One region of the Massilia sp. H6 genome, then DNA from elsewhere that is predicted to be linked to it. Evidence: predicted binding sites of a transcription regulator. Region 1 holds the regulator's gene; each other region holds the start of a gene.
What was found. Region 1 encodes sigma-54, which starts transcription at its own class of promoters, with help from an activator protein. Its sites were predicted from a motif close to TGGCANGNAANCTGCTTT; they were not measured.
Positions count from the first base shown of each region.

Region 2: a site for sigma-54 is predicted at 4,705-4,722, ahead of NRS07_RS00690 (PEP-CTERM sorting domain-containing protein). Genes of this name have one in related genera too.
Region 3: a site for sigma-54 is predicted at 2,055-2,072, ahead of NRS07_RS03890 (PEP-CTERM sorting domain-containing protein). Genes of this name have one in related genera too.

Region 1 is NZ_CP103371.1:696,035-709,061, forward strand. It holds gene NRS07_RS03090 (MOSC domain-containing protein) at 1-131, shown strand, start outside; gene NRS07_RS03095 (diguanylate cyclase) at 240-1,358, shown strand; gene NRS07_RS03100 (cation:proton antiporter) at 1,400-3,379, opposite strand; gene NRS07_RS03105 (KpsF/GutQ family sugar-phosphate isomerase) at 3,456-4,478, shown strand; gene NRS07_RS03110 (HAD family hydrolase) at 4,478-5,020, shown strand; gene lptC (LPS export ABC transporter periplasmic protein LptC) at 5,039-5,641, shown strand; gene lptA (lipopolysaccharide transport periplasmic protein LptA) at 5,671-6,231, shown strand; gene lptB (LPS export ABC transporter ATP-binding protein) at 6,228-7,001, shown strand; gene NRS07_RS03130 (RNA polymerase factor sigma-54) at 7,004-8,500, shown strand; gene hpf (ribosome hibernation-promoting factor, HPF/YfiA family) at 8,557-8,910, shown strand; gene NRS07_RS03140 (enoyl-CoA hydratase/isomerase family protein) at 9,079-10,164, shown strand; gene rapZ (RNase adapter RapZ) at 10,190-11,068, opposite strand; gene hprK (HPr(Ser) kinase/phosphatase) at 11,126-12,061, opposite strand; gene NRS07_RS03155 (PTS sugar transporter subunit IIA) at 12,121-12,603, opposite strand; gene queF (NADPH-dependent 7-cyano-7-deazaguanine reductase QueF) at 12,963-13,027, opposite strand, start outside.
Region 2 is NZ_CP103371.1:162,612-168,856, reverse strand. It holds gene bioF (8-amino-7-oxononanoate synthase) at 1-228, opposite strand, end outside; gene bioA (adenosylmethionine--8-amino-7-oxononanoate transaminase) at 230-1,570, opposite strand; gene NRS07_RS00705 (enoyl-CoA hydratase/isomerase family protein) at 1,598-2,383, opposite strand; gene NRS07_RS00700 (carboxyl transferase domain-containing protein) at 2,397-4,019, opposite strand; gene NRS07_RS00695 (YchJ family protein) at 4,048-4,488, opposite strand; gene NRS07_RS00690 (PEP-CTERM sorting domain-containing protein) at 4,766-6,151, shown strand; gene NRS07_RS00685 (YfaP family protein) at 6,165-6,245, shown strand, end outside.
Region 3 is NZ_CP103371.1:872,479-878,723, forward strand. It holds gene NRS07_RS03885 (glutathione-independent formaldehyde dehydrogenase) at 149-1,288, shown strand; gene NRS07_RS03890 (PEP-CTERM sorting domain-containing protein) at 1,455-2,012, opposite strand; gene NRS07_RS03895 (alpha/beta fold hydrolase) at 2,303-3,175, opposite strand; gene NRS07_RS03900 (response regulator) at 3,338-5,860, opposite strand; gene NRS07_RS03905 (OmpP1/FadL family transporter) at 6,072-6,245, opposite strand, start outside.

The DNA of each region.
Region 1 (13,027 bases):
TCTTGCAGTCCTACCGCGCCAACCCGCGCATGGATGGCGCGGTCTGCATGGGCATGAATTGCATCGTCGCCCAGGGCGCGGGGCGGCGCCTGCGCGTCGGCCAGGAGCTGGAAACCACGCTGAGGTTTTGACCGGGCGTAAAAATTTTGTGTCGCAAAATCGCCCATCTTCGGGCGGTTTTCGTTTTCAAGGCCGGTCAGATGGCGTAATGTTACGGGTATTGCTGAAAGGAATTTTCGATGCACGAGCCAGATACGCTAACGCGAGAACTGATGTTGGAGAACGAGACCCTGCGTTCCCGCATGACGTACCTGCTCGAGCAAGCCGAACGCAACCATTCGATCATGACGCGTCACCAGGCTTTCGACCTGCAGATCGTTGGCGCCGGGTCGTTCCAGGAACTGGTGACGACGATTTTCCGCACGCTGCCGGTCATCTCCGAACTCGATACGGTAACGCTGTCGCTGGTCGATCCCGACGCCGACATCTATACCGTCATGCACAAGCTGGGCGTCGACTATGAGCAGCTGCCCGACCTGAGTTTCTGCGAGCATGCCAGCGAACTCGGTTTCGACCATGTCGAGGGATGTCCGCCGCGCCCGCTGCTCGGGCCTTATGCGCCGTCGCAGCACTGCGCGATGTTTCCGCACCCGCCAGCCGGGCTGCAGACCGTGGCGCTGGTGCCGCTGCTGCGCAATGCACGCCTGATCGGCAGCCTGAACCTGGGCAGCGCCGATGCGGGCCGCTTCACGCCGGCGCTGGGCACCGATTTTCTCGAGCACATGGGGTCGATCATCGCGATCTGCCTCGAGAACGTCATCAGTAACGAAATGCTCAAGTTCATCGGGCTGACCGATGCGCTCACCGGGGTCTACAACCGGCGCTACATCGACCGCCGCCTGGTGGAAGAGATCGCGCGCGCGCGCCGCCAGAGTTACCGCATCTCGTGCATGTACATCGATATCGATCACTTCAAGAAAGTGAACGACTCGGTCGGGCATGGCGGCGGCGACGACGTGCTGCGCGAGGTGGCGGCGCGCATCAAGGCCGAGCTGCGCATTTCGGATGCGCTCGGGCGCTTCGGCGGCGAAGAGTTCGTGGTGCTGCTGATCGATGCGAACCTGGACAGCGCCAGCGTGGTGGCGCAGCGGATTCGCGCCAGCGTTGCCGCCACGCCGATGCAACTGTCGAGCGGCGAGCATGTAACGGTAACGGTGTCGATCGGCGTGGCCACGCTCGATGATTTCGAGCGCGACCACGCCATCGAGGGCGTGGCGCAAGAACTGGTGGCACAGGCCGATACAGCCTTGTATCGCGCCAAAGCCGATGGGCGCAACAGAGTCGTCACGATCTCCTAGGCTGCGCACAAAACCGGCCCAGCCTATGGGCTACCGGATTTCTACAGCAAACGGCTTTCCGCCCGGTTTACCGCTTCTCCCGCTCCACGCAGTACCAGCACATCGCCTACCAGCAGCAGCGTCTGCGGCGTCCAGCCCAGGCTCTGGCCATTGCGACGCAGCGTCGTGACTTCGGCGCCGACTTCTTCCAGCGCCATCTCGGCGATGCGCTTGCCGACCGCGGCCGCTTCGCTGCGCAGGGTCACCGAATGCAGGCGCACATAAGTGTGTTCGGGATCGTCCGAGACGTCTCCGGCACCATGGAAGTAGCCACGCAACGAGGCATAGCGTTCGTCGCGCGCGTTCTGCACGCGGTGCACCACGCGGCGCAGCGGCACGCCCATTACCACCAGCGCATGCGAGGCGAGCATCAGGCTGCTCTCGAGCGCCTCCGGCACCACTTCGGTGGCGCCGGCCTTTTTCAGGATATCGAGATCGCTGTCGTCATGGGCACGCACGATCACCGGCAGGTTCGGCGCCAGCTCGTGCACCAGGTGCAGCACCTTCAGCGCCAGGGGAGTATTGGCGGAGGTGATCACCAGCGCACTGGCGCGGTTGATGCCGGCCGCGATCAGGGCTTCGCGGCGCGCGGCGTCGCCGTAGGACACGTTGGCGCCGGCAGCCTGCGCTTCTTGTACCCGTTCGGGGTCCAGGTCGAGCGCATACCAGGGCAGCTTTTCTTCGCTGAGCATGGTTGCCAGGCTCTGGCCGCTGCGGCCAAAGCCGAGGATGATCACATGCTTGTGGGTTTTCATGGTGCGGCTCGCGAGCTGGGTCAGCTGCAGCGATTGGGCCATCCATTCGTTGACAGCCACCTTCAGCACCAGCTTGTCCATGTTCTGGATCACGAAGGGCGCCAGCAGCATCGATAGCACCATCGAGGCCAGCACCAGCTGGATCAGGAAGGGATCGATCAGCTTCGAGCCCGAGGCCAGGTTCAGCAGCACAAAGCCGAATTCGCCGGCCTGGGCCAGCGCCAGGCCGGTGCGCATCGATACGCCGTCGCGCGAGCCAAAGGCCTTGGCCAGCAAGGCGATGATCGCGAACTTGAGCAGTACCGGGAACACCAGCAACGCCAGTACCAGCCACCAGTGCTCCAGCACCAGCCTGACATTGAGCAGCATGCCCACCGTAATAAAGAACAGCCCGAGCAGCACATCGCGGAAGGGCTTGATGTCTTCTTCCACCTGGTGCTTGTACTGGGTTTCAGAGATCAGCATGCCGGCGACAAACGCGCCCAGCGCCAGCGACAGGCCGGCCTGCTCGGTAACCCAGGCCAGGCCGAGCGTCACCAGCAGCAGGTTGAGCATGAACAGCTCTTGCGAGCGGCGCTTGGCGACGATGGTGAACCAGTTGCGCATCAGCTTCTGGCCAAAGATCAGGAGCAGGGCCAGCACGAAGGCGGCCTTGACGGCGGCCCAGCCGAGCGTTACCACCAGTTCTTCGGGCGGGCGCGCCAGCGACGGGATCATGATCAGGAGCGGCACCACGGCCAGGTCCTGGAACAGCAAGATGCCGATGATGCGGCGGCCATGTTCGCTCTCGAGCTCGAGCCGCTCGGTCAGCATCTTGACCACGATCGCGGTCGACGACATGGCCAGCGCGCCGCCCAGCGCGAACGCCGCCTGCCAGCTCACGTGCAGATCGGGCGCCCAGTAAGAGATGAACAGGGCGCAGCCCATGGCCACGGCGATGGTCACCACCACCTGCGCCAGGCCGAGCCCGAATACGATGCGCCGCATCGACTTGAGCTGGGCCAGCGAGAACTCGAGCCCGATCGAAAACATCAGGAAAACCACGCCGAATTCGGCCAGCGTACGGGTGGCCGGACTGTCCTCGGCCAGCGCCAGCGCGTGGGGGCCGATGATCACGCCGACGGCCAGGTAGCCGAGCATCGGCGGCAGGTGCAGCATCCGGAAAGCGACTACGCCGAGTACGGCGCAGCCCAGCAGGAGCAGGGTCAGTTCAAGTCCGGAATGCATCGTCCCCAGGGGTCATTGTCTTAGTTTGTTACGACTGGCAAGTTTTTTGCTTACCCAATTCGTTTATACTGCGATGATGAGTGTAACCGATGAAAAAACAATGCTGAAAAGTTTCGACACCGACCAGGCCCGCCGCATGCTGGAGCTTGGCCGCGAGACCCTTGCCATCGAAGCGGATGCGATCCGCGCGCTGCATGCACGCCTGGGCGACGACGACCATTTCGTGCGCGCGGTACAGCTGCTGTACGGCTGCACCGGCCGCGTGGTGGTGTCGGGCATGGGCAAATCGGGCCACATCGGCCGCAAGATCGCCGCCACGCTGGCCTCGACCGGCACCCCGGCCATGTTCGTGCACCCGGGCGAGGCCGCGCACGGCGACCTGGGCATGGTCACCGCGCAGGATGTGTTCATCGCCATCTCGAACTCGGGCGAATCGTCCGAGCTGCTGGAAATTTTGCCAGCTGTCAAAAGAATGGGCAGCCAGGTCATTTCCATGACCGGCAAGCCGGCTTCGCGCCTGGCCAGGCTGTCCGAGATCCACCTCGATATCTCGGTGGCCAAAGAAGCCTGCACCCTCAACCTGGCGCCGACTACCAGCACCACCGTCACGCTGGCGATGGGCGACGCGCTGGCCGTGTCGCTGCTCGACGCGCGCGGCTTTCGCGAAGAAGATTTCGCCATGTCGCACCCGGGCGGCGCCCTTGGCCGGCGCCTGCTGACCCATGTGCGCGACGTCATGCGTAGTGGCGAGGCCATTCCCGCGGTGGCCCCTGACACGCCGCTGGCCACAGCGCTGCTCGAAGTGTCCCAGAAGGGCATGGGCATGACCGCCGTGGTCGACGCCGAAGGTCGTCCGGTCGGGGTGTTCACCGATGGCGACTTGCGCCGCCTGATCGAACGCCTGCACGACTTTTCGAATATCCTGATCCGCGACGTGATGCATGCCGGGCCGCGGACCGTCCATCCGGAGCAGCTCGCGGTCGATGCCGTGGCCGTGATGGAAGAATTTCGCATCAACCAGATGCTGGTGGTCGATGCCGACGGACGCCTGGTGGGCGCGCTCCATATCCACGACCTGACCCGCGCCAAGGTGATCTAATGAACGCTCAACCGACCCCGCTCGACCATGTGCAGCGCGCCGCGCGTGTCAAGGTCATGATTTTCGATGTCGACGGCGTGCTCACCGACGGCAGCCTTACCTACGGTCCGGACGGCGAAGTCACCAAGACCTTCAATGTACTCGACGGCCTCGGCATCCAGCTGCTCGGCAAGTCCGGCGTGCAGACCGCGATCATCAGCGCGCGCCTGTCGCCGGTGGTGGTCAAGCGGGCCAGCGACCTTGGCATCGCCCACGTCTACCAGGGCATCCACGACAAGCGCATCGGCTTTGCCAAGCTGCTCGAGGCCACCGGGGTCAGCGCAGAGCAATGCGGCTATATCGGCGACGACGTAATCGACCTGCCGCTGCTGACCAAGGTGGGCTTCGCGGTGGCGGTGCCGTCGGGCCACCCGGACGTGCAGCACCGCGCGCATTACGTCACCAAGAACGCGGGCGGACGCGGCGCCGTGCGCGAGGTATGCGACCTGGTCATGCGTGCCCAGGGTACTTACGAACAGGCGCTCGCGCCATATCTTGCATAGGCGTTCGCGCAGCTAGCCATGGTCAACTACAAGCGCACCGCCCACCGCTGGAGGCTGCTGGGTAACATGATCATCGGCGTGTTCCTCGCCTTTGGCAGCTTCTGGCTGCTGCAGGTGATGGAGCGCGACGATTCCGACACCCGCCTGGGCGGGTCCATGAACGAGCCCGATTACATCGTCGAGAACTTCTCGTTCGTGCGCATGACCGAGCAGGGCCAGCCAAGCTACGTGGTGTCGGGCAAGCGCCTGGCGCATCAGCAAGAAGGAGACGTCTCCGAGGTCGAGCAGCCGGTGGTGCAGGGCTTGACGCCCGGCCGCCCGCGCACCACCGTGGTGGCCAACCGCGGCCGTATCTACCACCAGGAACACCGCGTCGACCTGCTCGGCAATGTCGATATCCAGCGCCCGGCCACGCCGGCCAGCGAAGCGCTGCATGTGCGCACGCAGGCGCTGACCGTGCTGCCGGACGAAGAAATCATGAAGACCGACAAGGCCATCGAGATGCAGCTCGGCGCCGCCACGATCAGCGGCACCGGCATGGTCGCCAACAATGCTACCCAGACGCTGCAGTTGGCCGGCCGCGGCCAGATCGTCTATCCGCCACGCGCGCGCCCCGACTGAGGCGTTGAGTCACTACAGGACAAGCAATCATGAAAAAATTATTTGCCGCCGCCTTCCTTGGCCTGGCTTCGCTCAGCGCCTTTGCCGAGAAGGCCGATTCGCTCAAGCAGGCCGTGATCAACTTCGACACCCTGGACGTCGACGAGGTCACGCAGACCCGCATCCTGACCGGCAACGTCGTGCTCACCCGCGGCACGCTGGTGCTCAAGTCCGACCGCGCGCTGGTGAAGGAGACGCCAGAAGGCTACATGAACGTCACGCTCACCGCGGCGCCGGGCAAGCTCGCCACCTTCCGCCAGAAGCGTGATGGCGGTCCCGACCTGTGGGTCGAGGGCCAGGCCCAGCGCATCGAATACGACGAGCGGGTCGAACTGGTGAAGCTGTTTTCCACCGCCGAGGTGCGCGAGCTCGAAAACGGTCGCATGACCAACGAAATCAAGGGGCCGTACATCTCCTACGACAACCGCAACGAAGTGGCGCAGGTGCGCAACGACGCCAGCGGCCAGAGCAAGGTCGGCGGCGGGCGCGGCACCCTGATCATCGCGCCGCGCCGGCCCGCCCCGGCCGCCCAGGAAGGCGCCAAGCAATGACGGCAGTTCCGGGTACGACGCGCGAAGGCTGCAGCACCCTGATCGTCAAGGGCCTGCAAAAGAGCTACGGCAAGCGTTTGGTGGTCAGCGACGTCTCGCTGCAGGTCGAATGCGGCGAAGTGGTCGGCTTGCTCGGCCCCAACGGCGCCGGCAAGACCACCTCGTTCTACATGATCGTGGGCCTGGTGCCGTCGGACGCCGGCTCGATCGATATCAACGGCACCGACATTTCAAGCCTGCCGATCCACCGCCGCGCGGTGCTTGGCCTGTCTTATCTGCCGCAGGAAGCCTCGGTGTTTCGCAAGCTGACAGTGGAAGACAATATCCGCGCCGTGCTGGAACTGCAGCGCACCAGCGAAGGCAAGGCCTTGTCCAAGGACGAGATCAACGAGCGCCTCGACACGCTGCTGGCCGAGCTACAGATCGAGAAGCTGCGCGAGAATCCGGCGCTGTCGCTGTCGGGCGGCGAGCGCCGGCGCGTCGAGATCGCGCGCGCGCTCGCCACCAACCCGCGCTTCGTGCTGCTCGATGAGCCGTTCGCCGGCGTCGATCCGATCGCAGTGATCGAGATCCAGCGCATCGTGCGCTTCCTGAAAGAGCGCAACATCGGCGTTTTGATTACCGATCACAACGTGCGCGAGACGCTCGGCATCTGCGATCGCGCCTACATCATCAACCAGGGGGCGGTGCTGGCCTCGGGCCGCCCCGACGACATCATCGCCAACGAAAACGTGCGCCGCGTTTATCTTGGTGAACACTTCCGCATGTGACGATGAAACAGTCCCTGCAACTACGCACGTCGCAGCACCTGGCGCTCACGCCGCAGCTGCAACAGTCGATCCGGCTGCTGCAGTTGTCCACGCTCGAACTGCACCAGGAACTCGAGCAGATACTGACCGATAACCCGCTGCTCGAAAGGCTCGACGATCCGCTCGACCATTCGGTGCGGCTGCTGGCCGATGGCGCCATTAACAATGCAGCTGCGAGCGCGCCGGCCAATGGCGAAGCGCCCGCGCAGCCGGGACAGGAAGCCGGCGCCGAGGCGTCCAAGGCCGAAGGCGAAGGCGCCGATGCGAGCGATGATGGCGCCGACCGCGATCGCGGCGAGCCCGATGGCGACTGGGGCGGCGAGGGCGGCGGCGCCCGCAGCGGCGACGACGAAGACGGCCGCCCGCAGCTCGAGGCCAGCGGCGTGTCGCTGCGCGAGCACCTGGCCGAGCAGGTGCGCACCACCGGCTGCAGCATGCGCGACCGCGCGCTGGCCGAACTCGTGATCGACGCGCTCGACGACAATGGCTACCTCGAAGAACCGCTGGACGACATCCACGCGCGCCTGCCGGGTGAACTCGACATCGAGATGGACGAATTGCGCTGCGCGCTGGCGCTGGTGCAGAGCCTCGACCCGGCCGGGGTTGGCGCGCGCAGCGCGGCCGAATGCCTGGCGCTGCAGATCCGCCGCATGCCGGGCGTGCCGCTGGTAACGCGGCGCCTGGCGCTGAAGATCGTCGAAGGCTACCTGAGCTGGTTCGCGCAGCGCGAATACACCAAGCTCAAAAAGGCGTTGGCCTGCGACGACGAAGACCTGCGCGAGGTGCAGGCCGTGGTTCGCCAGTGCAATCCGCATCCGGGTGCGGCCTTTGGAACCAACGCATCCGACTACGTGGTGCCGGACGTGGTGGTGCGCCGCGCCAAGGATGGCTGGTCGGTGATGCTCAATCGGGACGTGATGCCGCGCCTGCGCGTCAATACCCTGTATGCGAACCTGCTCAAGCAGGGAAAAAGCGAAAGCCAGATGGGCGCGCAGCTGCAGGAAGCCAAATGGCTGATCAAGAATATGCGCCAGCGTTTCGATACCATCTTGCGTGTGGCCGAGGCGATTGTAGAGCGTCAGCGCAACTTTTTCAGCCATGGCGCAGTTGCCATGCGCCCTCTTGTGCTGCGCGAGATTGCTGATACACTAGGCCTACACGAGAGCACTATTTCCCGTGTAACCACGCAGAAATACATGCTGACCCCCCACGGCATGTTCGAGCTGAAATACTTCTTCGGAAGCCATGTCGCCACCGAAGCGGGGGGAGAAGCCTCTTCCACGGCGATCCGCGCGCTCATTGCGCAACTGACAGGAGCTGAAGACCCTAAGAGCCCTTTATCCGATAGCAAGATCGCGGAAATGCTGGGGGAACAAGGTATGGTCGTTGCGCGCCGAACGGTTGCCAAATACCGCGAAGCCCTCAAGATCCCACCTGTCAGCCTCCGCAAATCCTTGTAACGCACTGTCCTTGCCAGCTCATTGCCAGGGCAGCGTAACATCTCAAAGGAGTGTGTATGAACCTCACAATCAGTGGCCACCATCTTGAAGTGACTCCCGCAATTCGTGAATACGTTCACAATAAGCTCGAGCGCATTACCCGCCATTTCGATCACGTGATCGACACGCACGTGTTCCTCGCCATCGACAATCTCACCGAAAAAGAAAAACGGCAAAAAGCCGAGATCAACCTGCAGGTCTCGGGAAAAATCCTGCATGTGGCCAGTGCCGCGCAAGACATGTATGCGGCGATCGACATGCTGGTGGACCGGCTGGACCGCCAGGTGCTCAAGCATAAATCGATGCTGCAGGATCATCATCACATCGCGCACAAGCGCATCCCGGACATCGGCGAAGCCGCCGCCGCCTAGGCACGGCAGGCAGCCATCCAAGCGAGGGCGTCCGAGGGGGCGCCCTTTTTGCATTCGGCCTGGCCGGCCGACTGCGCCGCCCGGTCTACTTTCCGATGACGCGATAAGGCTTTTGGTTTAGCACCGCGGTTCGGTAGAATGCATGTCTTTTCGATCACAGAGCAACTCATGACCGACACTGTCCTGACCCGCGTCGCCAACCGCACCGGCATCATCACGCTGGATCGCCCGAAAGCCCTCAATTCCCTGTCGCTCGACATGGTGCGCGCCTTGACTGCGGCGCTGCGCGATTGGCAGACCGATTCCGCCATCGATGCGGTGGTCATCACCAGCAGCAGCGAGAAAGCCTTGTGCGCAGGCGGTGATATTCGCTTCTTCTATGAGATGGGCCAGGTGGGTCCGACTGGCGGCAGCGCATTGCTGGAAGACTTCTTTACCGAAGAATATGCGCTCAACCACCTGATTCATTTCTATCCAAAGCCGTATATCGCGCTGATGGACGGCGTGGTGATGGGCGGCGGCATGGGCATTGCGCAAGGCGGCCCTGGCTGCGGCCTGCGCATCGTTACCGACCGTACCAAGATGGCGATGCCCGAAGTGAACATCGGCCTGTTCCCGGATGTGGGCGGCAGCCATTTCTTGTCGCACGCACCGGGCCAGCTGGGCAAGTACCTGGGACTGACCGGCCTGACGATCGGCGCGGCCGATGCCCTGTACGTGGGCCTGGCCGATGTCTTCGTGCCGGGAGAAAAGACCGGTGAGCTGATGGCGCTGGTGGAGTCGACCCCGGGCGCGCAGTTGCCAGACGCGATCCGCGCATTCGCCGCGCCGTTCGCCGCCATGGCTGGCGCCAGCGGCCTGCAGGCACAGCGTGCGGCGATCGATGCCCATTTCGGCGCCGCGTCGGTGGCGGCCATCATGGCAGCGCTGGCCGGCGACGAGACCGCGTTCGCGCAGAAGGCTTTGACCGCCATGCGCCAGCGCTCGCCCCTGATGATGTGCGTCACCTACGAACTGCTGCAGCGCGGCGCCTCGCTCGACGTGGCCGACTGCCTGCGCATGGAGCGTTCGCTGGTGCGCCGCAATTTCGAGCACGGCGAAGTCCTGGAAGGCGTGCGCGCGCTGGTAATCGACAAGGACAACGCGCCAAAGTGGAACCCGGCGACGCTGGACGAAGTCACGCCCGCGATGGTGGAAGGATTCTTTAAGCCGGTGTGGCCCGAGTATGCGCATCCGCTGCGCCATCTCGATTAGCCATCAGCCGGCGATTATCGGCACATCACACCACCGCGTGCTTGGGTTGCTCGCGGTGCCGCACGATCACGCGTTCGGTTCCGTTGAAATAGGCCCCGAGCCGTTCGGCCATGTACACCGAGCGGTGCTGGCCGCCGGTGCAGCCCACCGCCACGGTTAAATAGCTGCGGTTATCGGTCTTGAACGAAGGCAGCCACTTGGCCACGAAATTCTTGATATCTTCGAGCATCTCGGTGGCGCTGGGCTGGGCGTCGAGAAAGGCGATGACCGGGTCATCGCGACCGGTGAGCGGGCGCAGGGCCACGTCGTAGTACGGGTTCGGGATGGCGCGCACGTCGAACACGAAGTCGGCGTCGAGCGGCACGCCGACCTTGAACGCGAACGATTCGAAAAACAGCGTCAGCGGCGCGTGCTCGACGTCGGCCAGCTCCTTGATCCATTGGCGCAGCTTGTTGGCGGACAGTTCGGAGGTGTCGATCACGTGGCCAAGGTTCTCGATCGCCGACAGGCGCTCGCGTTCTTCGGCAATGCATTCGATCAGGGTGCGGCGCGAGGCCGGGTTCTCGCCCGGGCGCACCTGGTGCGACAGCGGGTGGCTGCGGCGGGTTTCGGAAAAGCGCGCCACCAGGGAATGCGTGCTCGAGGTCAGGAACATGACCTTGAGGTTGTGGCCTTCTTCTTTCAGGTGGCGTACGCTCACGGGCAACTCCACCAGCGATTCGGCGCTGCGGGCATCGACCGCGACCGCGATCTTGTCCGCGCCTTTCTCGCCGACAGCGTACACCAGGGCCGGCAGCAGGGCAGGCGGGAGGTTGTCGACGCAGTAATAGCCTGCGTCTTCGAGAACATTCAGGGCGACCGACTTGCCCGAGCCGGAAATGCCGGTAATAAGGACGATGTGCATAGGGAGGATGATACCGCATGCGTCATCGGCTTGTCGTCCCCGGCTATGCAGCCTGGGTCAATCTCCGGTCATGGCTTGCCTTTGCCGCTCCATGAACTCCTGCAGCGTATCGATTCCGCGCAATTGCAAAATGGTGTTGCGCACGGCGGCCTCGAGCAGCACCGCGATATTGCGGCCGGCGGCGACGGGAATCACGACCTTGCGTACCGGCAGGCCCAGCACGTCTTCGGTAGGGTGCTGGAAGGGCAGGCGCTCGAATTCTTCGTCGAGCGCGCCGCGCTTGACCAGGTGGACGATCAGCTTGAGCCGCATCTTGCGGCGCACCGCGGTCTCGCCGAAGATCGCCTTGATGTCCAGCAGGCCCAGGCCGCGCACTTCGAGCAGGTTCTGCAGCAGCGGCGGGCAGCGGCCTTCGATCATGTTCGGGGCGATGCGCGAGAATTCGACGGCATCGTCGGCCACCAGGCCATGCGAGCGCGAAATCAGTTCCAGGCCCAGCTCGCTTTTGCCGAGGCCGGAGTCGCCGGTGATCAAGACGCCTACGCCGAGTACGTCCATGAAGACGCCGTGCATGATGACGCGCTGGGCCAGCTTCTTGGACAGGTAGACGCGCAGGAAGTCGATTACCTGGGCAGCCGGCAAGGGGGTCGAGAACAGTGGAATGTTCTGGTCGTCGCAGATCGCCAGGATATCGGGCGGCGTCTCCAGCCCTTGCGCGATGATCAGCGCCGGCGGGCCGCCACCGATCAGCTCGCCGATCACATGGGTGCGCGAGCTCGACTTCAGCCGGTGATAGTAGTTCAGTTCCTGGTGCCCGAACACCTGGATGCGGCCCGGGTGGATCAGGTTGAGGTGGCCGACCTGGTCGGCGGCCGAGGCGGCGTCGCCCGCGATCTGCCGCTCGCCGCCGGGAAAGCCCGCAAACCAGCCGAGCTGCAGGCTGTCGCGGTTGTCGTCGTACAGCCGTTGGATGGTCAGCGGACTCTGCAGCATGGGCATGGGCATGGGGCGCAGCGAATTACCGCGCAGCTAGGGGTAGCGTGGGGGCCGACTTAGCCCATCGCCTGCAGACTCGGCTGCCAGTTGATGATGCGTTCGTAGACCGATTTCGGGTCGGGGTCGGTGGCCAGCGCGGTGCGCATGGCTTCGTCCGAGAACAGCTCGGCGATTTCCGACAGGATCTCGAGGTGCTGCTGGGTAACGTGGTCAGGAATCAAGAGGAAGAACAGCAGGCTGACCGGCTGGCCGTCGGGCGACTCGAAAGGAATCGGCTCTACCAGGCGCACGAAGGCGGCCAGCGGGGATTTCAGGCTCTTGGCGCCCTTGATCCGGCCGTGCGGTACGGCTACGCCATGGCCGAGACCGGTGGAACCGAGACGCTCGCGTGCGAACAGGTTGTCCGATACGGTCGAGCGCGCGATACCGCAGTTGTTCTCGAAGATCAGGCCGGCCTGCTCGAAAGCGCGCTTCTTGCTCGACACTTCCAGGTCCAGCTGCACGTTCTCGAGCGAGAGGATTTTGCTAAGGTTCGTCATAACTAGTGTGCGATGCACAGGTAGATGCTTGCGAGGCGGAATTATAGGCCTGTTTCATGGTAGCGGCATTCGATTTCGCATCCGTGCGTGCTTCCCGGGCATAACGTGGGGACGGAACGGTGTAAGCATAGGGTGGGATCATGCCTGTGCGCCGCGATGAAACGCAATTTCTCAGGTGAAATTGAAAGTAAAACGCGCCAAACCCGGGCCGTGCGCGGCTTTCGCCGATTTTTTTATCGTTGCGCAGCCACGCTGCAGTCACGCGCCGCGCACGAGGCTTTGACCCCGAACGCACCGAATGGTTGTGACGGAAAACGCACAGCTGCCGGCCGCCGCGCATATTCTGGCCTATGTCCGCTTCATTGGCGAGCCGTGCGCAGGTTGCCGGGCATGCCGGTACTGAAGTTGGCGCGCCAGGGATTGA
Region 2 (6,245 bases), 540 kb from region 1:
GCCGGCGCCGTAGCGGCTGGCGCCTTCGCGCAGCGCCTCGATCACCACGGGGTGCGCCGCCAGGCCGAGGTAATCGTTGCTGCAAAAGGCCAGCATGGAACGGCCATCGACGAGCTGGCGCGGCGCGCAGGCGCTGTCGGCAACGCGCAGTCGGCGCGTGAGGCTGTGCGCGGCGAGCAGGTCGAGCTTGCGGTCGATGGCGGCGACGATGTCTGGAAATGCGTCCATGCTAGGTCGCGATCACCGATTCGAAGACCCGCTGGGTGCGCTCGGCCAGGCCGGCGATTTCTTCGTCGTCCAGGATATACGGCGGCATCAGGTAAACGGTGCGGCCGATCGGGCGCAGCAGCAGTTCGTTTTCGGTAGCGGTGGTGAAGAAGCGGCGCGCGAAGCTCGCGGCCCGGCTCGGGTCTGGTTCCACCGCGTCGAATGCGAAGATCATGCCGCGCCGGCGGAAATGGCGTGCGCGGTCGTGCTCGGCCAACGGCGCCAGCGCCACGGTCAGCCTGGTGGCCAGTTCGCGGTTGCGCACCAGGACGTCGTCGTCTTTGAAGATCTGCAGCGTTGCCAGCGCCGCGCGGCATGCCAGCGGGTTGCCGGTGTAGGAGTGCGAGTGCAAGAAGCCGCGCGTGATGTCCTGGCTGTAGAACGACTGGTAGACGGCGTCGCTGGTGAGCACCAGCGACAGCGGCAGGTAGCCGCCGCTGATGCCTTTCGACAGGCATAGAAAGTCGGGCCAGATGGCGGCTTGCTCGCAAGCGAAGAAGGTACCGGTGCGCCCGCAGCCGACCGCGATTTCGTCGGCGATCAGGTGTACCTGGTACTGGTCGCACAGCTCGCGCAACAGTTCCAGGTAGAGCGGGTCGTACATTGCCATGCCGGTCGCGCATTGCACCAGCGGCTCGACGATGATGGCCGCGATGCGCTCGGCGCGCGCTTCGAACAGGGTGCGCACGTCTTCGATGGCGCGGCGCGCCACGTCCTGGGCCGATTCGCCATCGCGCGCGTTGCGCTCGTCCGGGCTGGGCACCACGTGCGAGGCGCGCAGCAGCGGGCCGTAGGCATCCTTGAACAACGCCACGTCGGTGACGCTCAGCGCACCGATGGTCTCGCCATGGTAGCTGCCCTGCAGGCAGACGAATTCCTGCTTGTCGGTGCGGCCGGCATTGCGCCACGAATGAAAGCTCATCTTCATGGCGATTTCCACCGCCGAGGCGCCGTCGGACGCATAGAAGGCATGGCCCAGCGCATGCCCGGTGAGGGCAGCGAGCTGCTCTGACAATTCGACCACCGGCTCGTGCGTGAAGCCGGCCAGCATCGCGTGCTCGAGCTTGTCGAGCTGGTCTTTCAGGGCCGCGTTGATGCGCGGATTGGCGTGGCCAAACAGGTTAACCCACCACGAGCTGATGGCGTCCAGGTAGCGCCGGCCTTCGTGGTCGTACAGCCAGGGGCCCTTGCCGTGGCTGACCGCGATCAACGGCACCTCTTCGTGGTGCTGCATCTGGGTGCACGGGTGCCACACGCTGCGCAGGCTGCGGGCGATCCAGTCGGAAGAGGTGTGCGGCTTCACGTTGGTTCTCTACTTCTTGTTAGTTGATTAGGTCAGCCAGGTCGGCTTGCGCTTCTCGAGGAAGGACGCCACGCCCTCGCGGCCTTCCATGGAGGCGCGGATGACGGCGATGCGGTTAGCGGTTTCCTGCAGCAGCGCATCGTTGACCGGCTGGGCCACGATGTCGCGCACCAGCTTTTTCGCCTCTGCGACGGCGTTCGGACTGTTGGTCACCAGCGACTTGACGATGCCGGCAACCGTCGCATCCAGCGCGTCAGCCGCCACCACTTCGTGCGCGAAGCCGATCCGATGGGCCTCTTTCGCATCGAAACGCTCGGCGGTCAGGAAGTAGCGGCGCGCAGCCTGTTCGCCCATGGCCTTGATGACATACGGCGAAATGGTGGCCGGAATCAGGCCGAGTTTCACTTCAGACAGGCAGAAATTGGCCACGTCGCTGGTCACCACGATGTCGCAGGCCGCGACCAGGCCCATGCCGCCGGCGTAGCAGTCGCCCTGCACCTTCGCCACGGTCGGCTTGGGGCACAGGTAGATGGTGCGCAGCATGTCGGCCAGGCGGGCAGCATCTTCCTGGTTCTCGCTGTGCGAGTAGCCGGCCATCTTCTTCATCCAGTTCAGGTCCGCGCCGGCGCAGAAGGCCGGGCCGTTCGCCCCCAAGACGATGGCGCGCACGGCTTCGTTCCGGCCAAGTTCGTCGAAGGCCAGCGCCAGCTCGGCGATGGCGTGTTCATTGAAGGCGTTGCGCAGCTCCGGACGGTTCAGGGTAACGGCGGCCACCTTGTCGTCGATGGCGATGGTGAGAGTCTGGTATTCCATATTGTTGTTGTCCTTACATCCGGAACACGCCGAACTTCGTGTCTTCGATCGGCGCATTGAGCGCGCTTGATAAGCCCAGGCCCAGCACGGTGCGGGTATCGGCCGGATCGATGATGCCGTCGTCCCACAGGCGCGCCGACGCGTAGTACGGGTGGCCCTGGTGCTCGTATTGCTCCTTGATCGGCTGCTTGAAGGCGGCTTCTTCGTCTGGCGACCACTGGCCGCCCTTGCCCTCGATGCCGTCGCGTTTCACGGTAGCGAGCACGGATGCGGCCTGGTCGCCGCCCATCACCGAGATGCGCGCGTTCGGCCACATCCACAAGAAGCGTGGAGAAAAGGCGCGGCCGCACATGCCGTAGTTACCGGCGCCGAAAGAGCCGCCGATGATGACCGTAAACTTCGGCACCGCGGCGGTAGCGACCGCAGTGACCATCTTGGCGCCGTTGCGGGCGATGCCTTCGTTTTCGTACTTGCGGCCGACCATGAAGCCGGTGATGTTCTGCAAGAAGACCAATGGGATCTTGCGCTGGCAGCACAGTTCGATGAAATGGGTGCCTTTCAGCGCCGATTCCGAGAACAGGATGCCGTTGTTGGCGATGATGCCGACCTTCATGCCGAAAATATGGGCGAAGCCGCACACCAGCGTGGTGCCGTAGCGCGCCTTGAACTCGTCGAATTCGCTGCCGTCGACCACGCGGGCGATCACTTCGCGCACGTCGAAGGGCTTGCGGGTGTCGACCGGGATCACGCCGTACAGTTCTTGCGGCGAAAATTTCGGCTCGCAGCTCTCGCGCAGCGCGCCTTGTACCGGCTTGGTGCGGTTCAGGTTCGCCACGATGGTGCGCGCCAGCGACAGTGCATGCAGGTCGTTTTGCGCCAGATGGTCGACCACGCCCGACAGGCGGGTGTGGACGTCGCCGCCGCCCAGGTCTTCGGCCGTCACTACTTCGCCGGTCGCCGCCTTCACCAGCGGCGGACCGCCCAGGAAGATGGTGCCCTGGTCCTTGACGATGATCGACTCGTCGCTCATGGCCGGCACGTAGGCGCCGCCGGCGGTGCACGAGCCCATCACGACCGCGATCTGCGGGATGCCCTTGGCCGACAAATTGGCCTGGTTATAGAAGATGCGGCCGAAATGGTCGCGGTCCGGGAACACATCGTCCTGGTTCGGCAGGTTGGCGCCGCCCGAGTCGACCAGGTAGATGCAGGGCAAGTTGTTCTGCTCGGCGATCTCCTGGGCGCGCAGGTGTTTTTTCACCGTCATCGGGTAATAGGTGCCGCCCTTGACGGTGGCGTCGTTACAGACGATCACGCATTCCTGGCCGCTGACCCGGCCGATGCCGGTGATGATGCCGGCCGCCGGGGCTGCGCCGACGCCATCCTTATCCTTGTACATCTCGTAGGCGGCCAGCTGGGAAAATTCGAGGAAGGGCGTGCCTGGGTCGAGCAGCATCTGCACGCGGTCGCGCGGCAGCAGCTTGCCGCGCGCGACGTGCTTGGCGCTGGCCGCTTCGCCGCCGCCCAGCGCGATCTTCGCGACTTTCGCGCGCAGGTCGTCGACGATCAGCTGCATGGCGGCGGCGTTGGACTTGAAGTCTTCGCCACGCGGGTTGAGTTTGCTCTCGATCTGGGGCATACCGTCCTCTGTCTCTATCTTGTTTTGCTTATGTGGGAAAACTGCCGTCCACGTAATACCAGCGCGGCGCCCCGGTGTCAGGGTCAGGCTCGCGCAGGAAACGGCTCACTTCGTGCAGACGGTGCGCACGTCCCCCTACCTTGAAGCGGGCGACGAATTCGACCGTGTCACTGTCTGGATCGTCCGTCGAATTTACTTTACGTTGACGTAAACGTAAAGCAGATTTTATTTCGAGGCCGAGCCAGCGGATCGGTTCTTTCTCGTCGATGACAGGTTCGCCCGGCCGGGTGCTTCGATGCCATGTGTCAACTAAATATGCCTCGTTCTTCTGGGCGTAGGCGGTGTAGCGCGAGCGCATCAGGGCCTCGGCCGTCGGCGGCAACGCTGTTCCCGAGAGAAAAGGGCCACAACATGTCTGCAAGGAGGGGCCGCCGCAGGGACAAGGCAGGGCGATGGTTGGTTTCGGCATAAGGCAGATTATCCGCGATTTCCTTCCAGCCCATAAATTACGTCGCTGCTGGCGTTGGCCCGTACCACGCCTTTTTGCCAAAGGCAGCCCGATCCTTAACAAACTTTGATGTACATCATTCAATTTTTTTCGTGAAAATTTTGTTACTGTCGGTTTTATTTACACCACGTTTATGTGGGAATATGTAACCAGTTGTTTTTAAACGTAAATACGTTTTGGCATAAAAAATGCTAGCGCCAGCTCAGCAGTTCCTTGATCAATCTGATGGAGAAATACGATGCAGCGCTTGTTATGGTGTCTCTCGATACTTGTCTTGCTTAGCGGTGGCGTGCAGGCCGCGCCGATCAACATCCAGCTCCAGGCAAACGGGACACCCGCGCCTCTCGCAGGCAAGCTTTACCTCGACCTCATCGATGGCGATGGCCTCGATGGGAGCAGTGTCCTCATACGCAACCTGTCGACTGCCCCAACCGCCGTAGAAGGGGCGGTGATCCAGTCGGCCGGGCAGTACACCATCACTGACAATTTCCTGATTTCCTCGCTGGTGTTCGACCTGCCGAATATTTTCGGCGGCTTTGCCTTCACCCTGGACGCCACCTTGCTCGCCTCAGGCGCGGGAGGCTTCCCCGACTCCTTCTCGCTGTCCTTCATCGACGCCACCGGTACTTCGCTGTTCCAGACTGGCGATCCACGCGGCGCCAACGCCCTGTTCGTATTGAGCAACGGCTTGACTGAGAATTACGCACCAGCCCAGCTGTCGATCGTGGTCACGCCGGAAGGAGCGACGGCAGTGCCCGAGCCGGCAAGCCTGCTGCTGCTGGGCGCAGGCCTGGTCGCGGTGCTGTTGAGCCGGCGCCGCAGTGCCGTGTTTGCGTGCCTGCTGGTTGCCGGCGCTTCCGCGCAGGCCGCCATCAACGACGTGAGCGCACAAGCCACGGTACAGCGCAGCGCCCTGGTGCTGAACCGGGCGACCGGCACCTTTGACAGCGTCATCTCGGTGCGCAACAACGGCAGCAGTGCGATGTCGACTCCGGTCTTCGTCGAGATTACCGGCTTGCCGGCCACCGTCTCCGTCAATAACGCCAGCAATCTGTCTCCCGCCGGCAAACCCATGGTCAGGCTGCCCACCGCTGCGGCCACTGTCAACCCGGGCGCCGCAACGGGAAATTTTGTTATCCGTTTCCATAACCCGACCCAGGTCAAATTCACCCCGACCTTTCGGGTGCTGGCCTATACCGGCCCGGCGTTGCCGCCCGACCCAGGTTCGGAAGGCAATGCCGGCCTGGCCGGCGTGGATAGCAACCGCAACGGCATCCGCGACGACGTCGAAATCTATATCGCCACCAACTTCGGCGATTCGGAAAAGCGGGTGCTGGGACTGCTCGATGTCGCTGCTGCGCTACAGCGCGGGATCCTGGCGACCGACCAGGGGGCGTCGATGAGTGCTGCCAGCGCCTTCAGCCGCGCCATGGAATGCCTGGGCTATATCGACATGGAAGACAACGCGTGGAAGAGCGTCATCGCCATCACCACCAATACGCCGGAACGCTTCACGGCTTGGCGCGCGCATGACCGGCGCCTGTCAGGGCAGGTCTTCCCGGGACGGCCTGTTTCGCAGTGGCGCAACAGCTGCAGCTTCGCCCCCGATTCGCTGCCCAACTAAGGTGAGGACGACCATGAAACTAGCGAATGTCATTCTGTTGTCCCTGGGCCTGGGCGTGAGCATGTCGCTCCAGGCGCAGGACGTCTGTACTGCG
Region 3 (6,245 bases), 170 kb from region 1:
AGGATGCAACGGTGAAGGATCGGGGCAGCCGTAATGTAGGACTTCTGTTAGTTCGCGTACCGCGCCTTTGCAATTTACGCCGCACAGTGGTTGGCCAAGGTTGCGGCGCTCGGCCGCCACCGAAAACTTTCAACACGGAAGGATTTCCATGAAAGCACTCGTCTACAACGGCCCCTGCGACGTCCAGGTTAAGGAGATGCCCGACGCAAAGATCGAAAAGCCGACCGACGTTCTGGTACGCGTCACCACTACCAATATCTGTGGCTCCGACTTGCATATGTACGAAGGCCGTACCAGCATGGAGAGCGGCCGCATCCTTGGCCACGAGAGCATGGGCGAAGTGATCGAAGTGGGCAAGGCAGTCGACCGCGTCAAGGTTGGCGACAGGGTGTGCCTGCCATTTAATATCGGCTGCGGATTTTGCGAAAACTGCGAGCGTGGCCTGTCCGGCTTTTGCCTGACGACCAATCCGGGTGTCGCCGGGGCCGCCTATGGTTTCGCCGGCATGGGGCCGTACAGCGGCGGCCAGGCCGAATTGCTGCGCGTACCCTACGGTGACTACAATTGCCTGGTGCTGCCGGACGATGCGCAGGAAAAGGAAAATGATTATGTCATGCTGTCCGACATTTTCCCGACCGGCTATCACGCCACCGAACTGGCCGGCATGCGGCCCGGCGATTCGGTCGTGGTCTACGGTGCCGGCCCGGTCGGACTGATGGCGGTGATGTCGGCTTACATCAAGGGCGCCAGCCGGGTATTCGTGGTCGACACCCACAAGGACCGTCTAAAGCTGGCTCAGGAGATGGGCGCCATTCCGATCGACGATACCGAGAAGGGCGGGGTACAGCAGATTCTCGACCTGACCGATGGCCAGGGCGCCGACTGTGGCTGTGAATGCGTCGGCTATCAGTGCTGCGACAAGCACGGCAAGGAAGTGCCGAACCTGACCATGAACAACCTGGTGCAGACGGTCAAGGCGACTGGCGGCATTGGCGTGGTGGGTGTGTTCCTGCCAGAAGATCCGGGCGCCAAGGGCGAGCTTGCCAAAGAGGGCAAGCTGGCCTTCGACTTCGGCCAGATGTGGTTCAAGGGGCAGCGCATCGCCACCGGCCAGGCCAACGTCAAGGCCTACAATCGCCACCTTGCCAAGCTGATCCAGGCAGGCCGCGCCAAGCCCTCGGCAATCATCTCGCACGAACTCGCCCTGCATGAGGCGCCCAAGGGCTATGAGCAGTTCGACAAGCGGGCAGATGGATGGACCAAGGTCGTGCTCAAGCCGGGGAAATAAAGCGCATCAATACCGTCGACAGCGAACTGCCAATCCGCATGGGTTGGCAGCCAGCGCCTTGAACCTGGGGTGACCGTTGCTGCTCAAGGCAGCAGGCAGCAGGCAGCAGATGAAGCTGCGCTTACCGCCACCTGCCTTGGTTCATGCTCTCGTAGAACAGAAAATCTTATGCCTGTCGGCGACGACGCGCCGCTGCCAAACCGGCCAAGCCTAGCCCGAGCAGGGCGATATTCGTTGGCTCTGGGACGGTGCCAGTATCAACCGCAGCAAACATGCCCGCGAATTGTTGATTGGTGTCGGTATAGAAAAATGCGTCATAAGCAGAATTAGTGCCAGAAAACACATCCTTCACTGAGCGGAAACTGCCTGCTTCACCGATGGTCCACGTAACCGAGCCAGTGCATTTGGGCGAAAAGCAGTAGAGGCCTGCATTAAAATTCCCGAATGATGTTCCCCAGCCAGTCCTATACCCTTGGCTCAAATTTGTTGTGGAGAAGTACTGTGCAGAATCGATACCGGCACCTTTCCAATTTTGGGTCGGATTGACAGGCTTGAGCAGCGCTGCGACCGATCCGTCAGGGTTCAGGGTTAGCGTGAGATTGGCCAGTGAGGTAACAGGACCAGAGTGATGGTACTGAGCAGCCGTAAAATCGGTGGTCATTGTGTCAGCTTGTGCATTGTGGGCCAGGAGAACAAGCCCCAGGACTGCTACGAATTTTTTCATGAATTCCCTCTTTGGATATCTATTCTAGTTGGAAATTAACTTAATGCAATTAGTGTGTCACCTAGGCAACTAATTGATTTCAAAAGGAATATTTTTTTTCGAAATTTAAGATGTAAAAATTTCCGACAGGATAGATGAGGGCGAATACGTTCGATAGCAGCTCATTGGCTGGGCTGGACAGGCCAAGTCTAACTTGCCAAGCCATCAGGCAAGGCTTGACCGCATGTTCTCCGGTCAACCAGGCACCGAGCTCGGCAGTGTTTATCGATGGCGTCGCAATGAACGTCAAGTCAAGTCGTGGACCGTAACTGCAGGCTCAAGCGTTCTTCTTGGCGCAATCGATCATCATCGTGCGAAACTGCAAGCGAAGCAGTGGCGCGCGCACCGGAGAGGGCGCTCAGGATCAGTTGTGTCGTCTCGCTTGGCGCATCCCAGTGCGGGAAATGGCCGCAACGATCGAACCAGTGCAGTTGAGCATCCGGGAACAAGGCCAGCGCGCGCCTGGCTTGCCGGGGAAAGCAGACCCGGTCACGCCGTCCCCAGCCGATGACGAGCGGATGCGCAATGCTGTTGCGGGGAGCCCCTTGTTGCTCTTCGCCGTAGGCGAGCTGGGCCAGAAGCTCATCGAACCCCGTCGAGGCGACATAACTGCATAATTCATCGCTCACCGTGTCCGGCGCCAGTCTGGTCGGCCTGGCGGAAAATTGCGCCAGCAACAAAGCGCGGCCAACTGGGTTGGCGCAGATCGCCGGCAATACCGGACGCAGCAGCCTCAGTAGCCGGATCGACAGGTAGATCGAGCTGAAGAACGCGTGACGCTCCCACCCCTGCCAGAAGCCGCCCGGGTTAAGCGCTACCACGCCACCGACAATTCCACCGCGTCGCGCCAGTTCCAGCACCAGCCGCGCACCCATCGAGCTGCCGACTGCATCGATGCCGCTCAAGTTATTGGCATGGAGAAAAGCGGTGGTTTCATCCGCCAGGGTGCGGATCGAGGTCTCGCCGGCCAGTTTCGGCGTGCGGCCGAAGCCGGGCAGGTCCACCGCGATGACTTCGCGCTTCGCCGCGAGATCAGCCAGGATCGGAGTCCAGCTTTTCCAATGGCCGCCGAGGCCATGGAGCAATAGTAAGGGCTTGCCGGTACCGCAACGAACGTGATGCATGATCAATTCTCCCAATTGCACTGGCGTGCAGAAGCTGCAAGCCTAGCGCAGCGGGGACAAAGACTGCGTTCGTTAGACATCCGGTTCGAAGCGACGCGCCAGCCTTGAGTCTGGCAGGGGTGCATCAGCTCGACCGATCCGCGCCGCTCGGGGCGCCGGCCGCTACAGGGTGTCGAGCAGGCTTTTCAGACCCATCAGGTCATATGGCTTGGTCAGCGTTGCAGTATCGCCATGCTCGCCTGGCGGGCAGCCTGCGCCGCTGACGTACACGATACGGCAATGCGGATAGCTGGATCGAATGTGACTTGCCAGCGCTGTTCCCGACATTCCAGGAAGGTGGATATCGGTAAACACGATATCGAATGCCCTGGCCGTGAGCATCGTGAGGGCTTCTTCCGAACTGGCGACAGCCGCGGCATCGTAACCAAGCAGGGCGAGCATGTCGCAGGTAATGGCTCGCAGGTCGGCATTGTCTTCCACCAGCAGGATGCGCTTTTTTGCTACCGGAATGGCGCCTGGCTCGGCATCTGGCCCTGACGGCCGGGCCAGCGGCGCCGGCGCTGCCGGAGCGGGCTTGCCCGCCAGGACGGCGCGCACCTTGCGCGCCAGGTCATCGCGCCCGTAGGGTTTGCTGAGCAGCTCCACCCCCGGGTCGAGACGGCCGCCGTGCACGATGGCGTTCTGCGTATAGCCAGATGTGAACAGCACGCGCAGTTGGGGAAGAATCTGGCGCGCCTGACGCGCCAGCTCAGGGCTGCGCAGGGGACCGGGCATGACCACATCGGTAAACAGTAAATCGATCTCGATGCCGCTCTGGATCACAGTTAACGCACTTTGCGCGTCGTTGGCCTTCAGGACCCGGTAGCCGAGCTGGGTCAGCATATCCACGACGGTCATTTGCACTTTCAGGTCGTCCTCGACGACGAGAACAGTCTCGGTGCCGCCCACGACGAGCGCCTTGATGCGAGAAGGCGTTTCTTCTTCCAATTCGAAAGAGCGGGGCAGGTAGATCTTGATCGTAGTGCCGTGCTCGAGTTCGCTGTAGATCTTGATATGGCCGCCACTTTGCTTGACGAAGCCGTAGGCCATGCTCAGTCCCAGGCCAGTTCCCTGTCCTTCTGGCTTGGTCGTGAAGAAAGGTTCGAAGGCCCGTTCGATAATCTCGGCCGGCATGCCGCTTCCGGTATCGGAAACCGCGAGCATGACATACTGGCCCGCCGAGATTTCGGGTGCCGACAGCACATACCCGTCATCGAGGCAGCTGTTGCCCAGCTCGATAGTGAGCTTGCCGGCGCCGCTCATGGCGTCGCGCGCATTGATCGCAAGATTCAATACGACATTCTCGAGCTGGTTCCGGTCGACCAAGGTGTTCCAGAGGCCACCGCCGACGATCGTCTCGATCTCGATGCTTTCTCCCAGCGCCCGCACCAGCATGCTTCCCATATCGTGCACGATGCGCGCCAGGTTGACCACGGTCGGTTGCAATGGCTGGCGCCGCGCAAAGGCCAGCAGTTGCGACGACAGCTTGGCCCCGCGTGCCACGGCGTCCAGGGCCAGCTCGAGGCGATCCGTGGCAACGCGGCTGGATGCGTAGGTGTCCCTGAGCAGCTGCAAGTTGCCGCTAATGATTTGCAGCACATTGTTGAAATCGTGGGCGACGCCGCCAGTGAGCTTGCCGATCGCTTCGAGTTTCTGCGATTGATTCAAGGCAGCGTTCGCGGATTCGAGCGACTTGGTCCGTTCTTCGACCAGCACTTCGAGTTGGGTCTGATAGCGCAACACGTCGTCCTGCGCCATTTTCTGGGCAGTGACGTCGACGCCGAGCGTGAAGATGCCCGAGACCTTGCCGTTCGCGTCGAATATAGGCTGATAGATCAGGTCGACGAACAAGGTGATCGGTGCACCATCCTTGTTGATCGTCACCGGTTGGTGACGGCCGATATAGGGCTCGCCGCTCGTGTACACATTGTCCAGCAAGTCAAAATAACCTTGCACGCCGATTTCGGGGAACACCTCGCGCACGGTCCGGCCGACCAGGTCGCAGCGACCTACAATGTCCAGATAGGTGTTGTTAACCAGCTCGAACACATGATCGGGGCCGTGCGTCACGGCGATTGCCGCTGGCGCCTGATTGAACAAGCGATGCAGGTACATGCTCTGGGACGCGAGCAGGCGTTGTGCTTCCGAGACGACCGATTGGTGCTGGTTGGTACTTCCACCTGTACTGCGCGCCGCCTTCAGGGCATCGCGTTCGCTTTCGACCGCACGCAAGGTGTTCTTGACCAGCTCCAGTTCGGTTACGTCGATCACATGGCCCAGGATAAATGCGGTATGTCCGTCGTCATCCAGCAGTGGCGTATTTGTTACGTTCCACACATGCCGGACGAAGTGGGCGCCATCGGCCGCCTCGACACGCATGTCATAAGGCAGCGCCGAAAACGTCTCGGTGCAGCCATGCCGCACGACGTTGTCGAGCGACGCCTTCAGTGCCGCGACACTGTCGTTGCCGCTGTCGGGAGCAGCCGGAAAAGCGTCGAACAGATACTTGCCAATGCTGTCACGGCCATGGCCGGTAACAGTGCAAAACGCCTGATTGACTTCAATAATGACAAGCTCGCGCGACATGAGCACATAGGCATTCGGCGAGATATTGAAAAATTGTTTGAAACTGAACGGGCTCTGCATGTAGGCGGTTTCCGGGGACGATCAAAACAACAGCAACAATCTGACCATAAATTACTTGAATGGAACAGTCGCGGGATCCGCACGCGCGCGTGACAATGGTGGGACACGGTCGAGCAGCGCGTGATTATACGAGTATTTTACGGTGGACAGAGCGCGTCAAACCTGAAACGTGCGCGGCAAAAAGGCAGCGCCATGTTGGGGCATAGCAGCACTAGAGCGTGTGCGAGTACATGAGCTGAAGGTTGCGCTGGCGATGCTTGATCTCAAAGCCCTGGGCATTGACCACTGTCGAGGTGGGGGCAAGGGTAACGGAAAGATTAATCTTGCTGCGCGCTGCAAGCTGCCAGCCAAGCCCTGCTGTCACATGGTTGCCGATGGTTGCTGG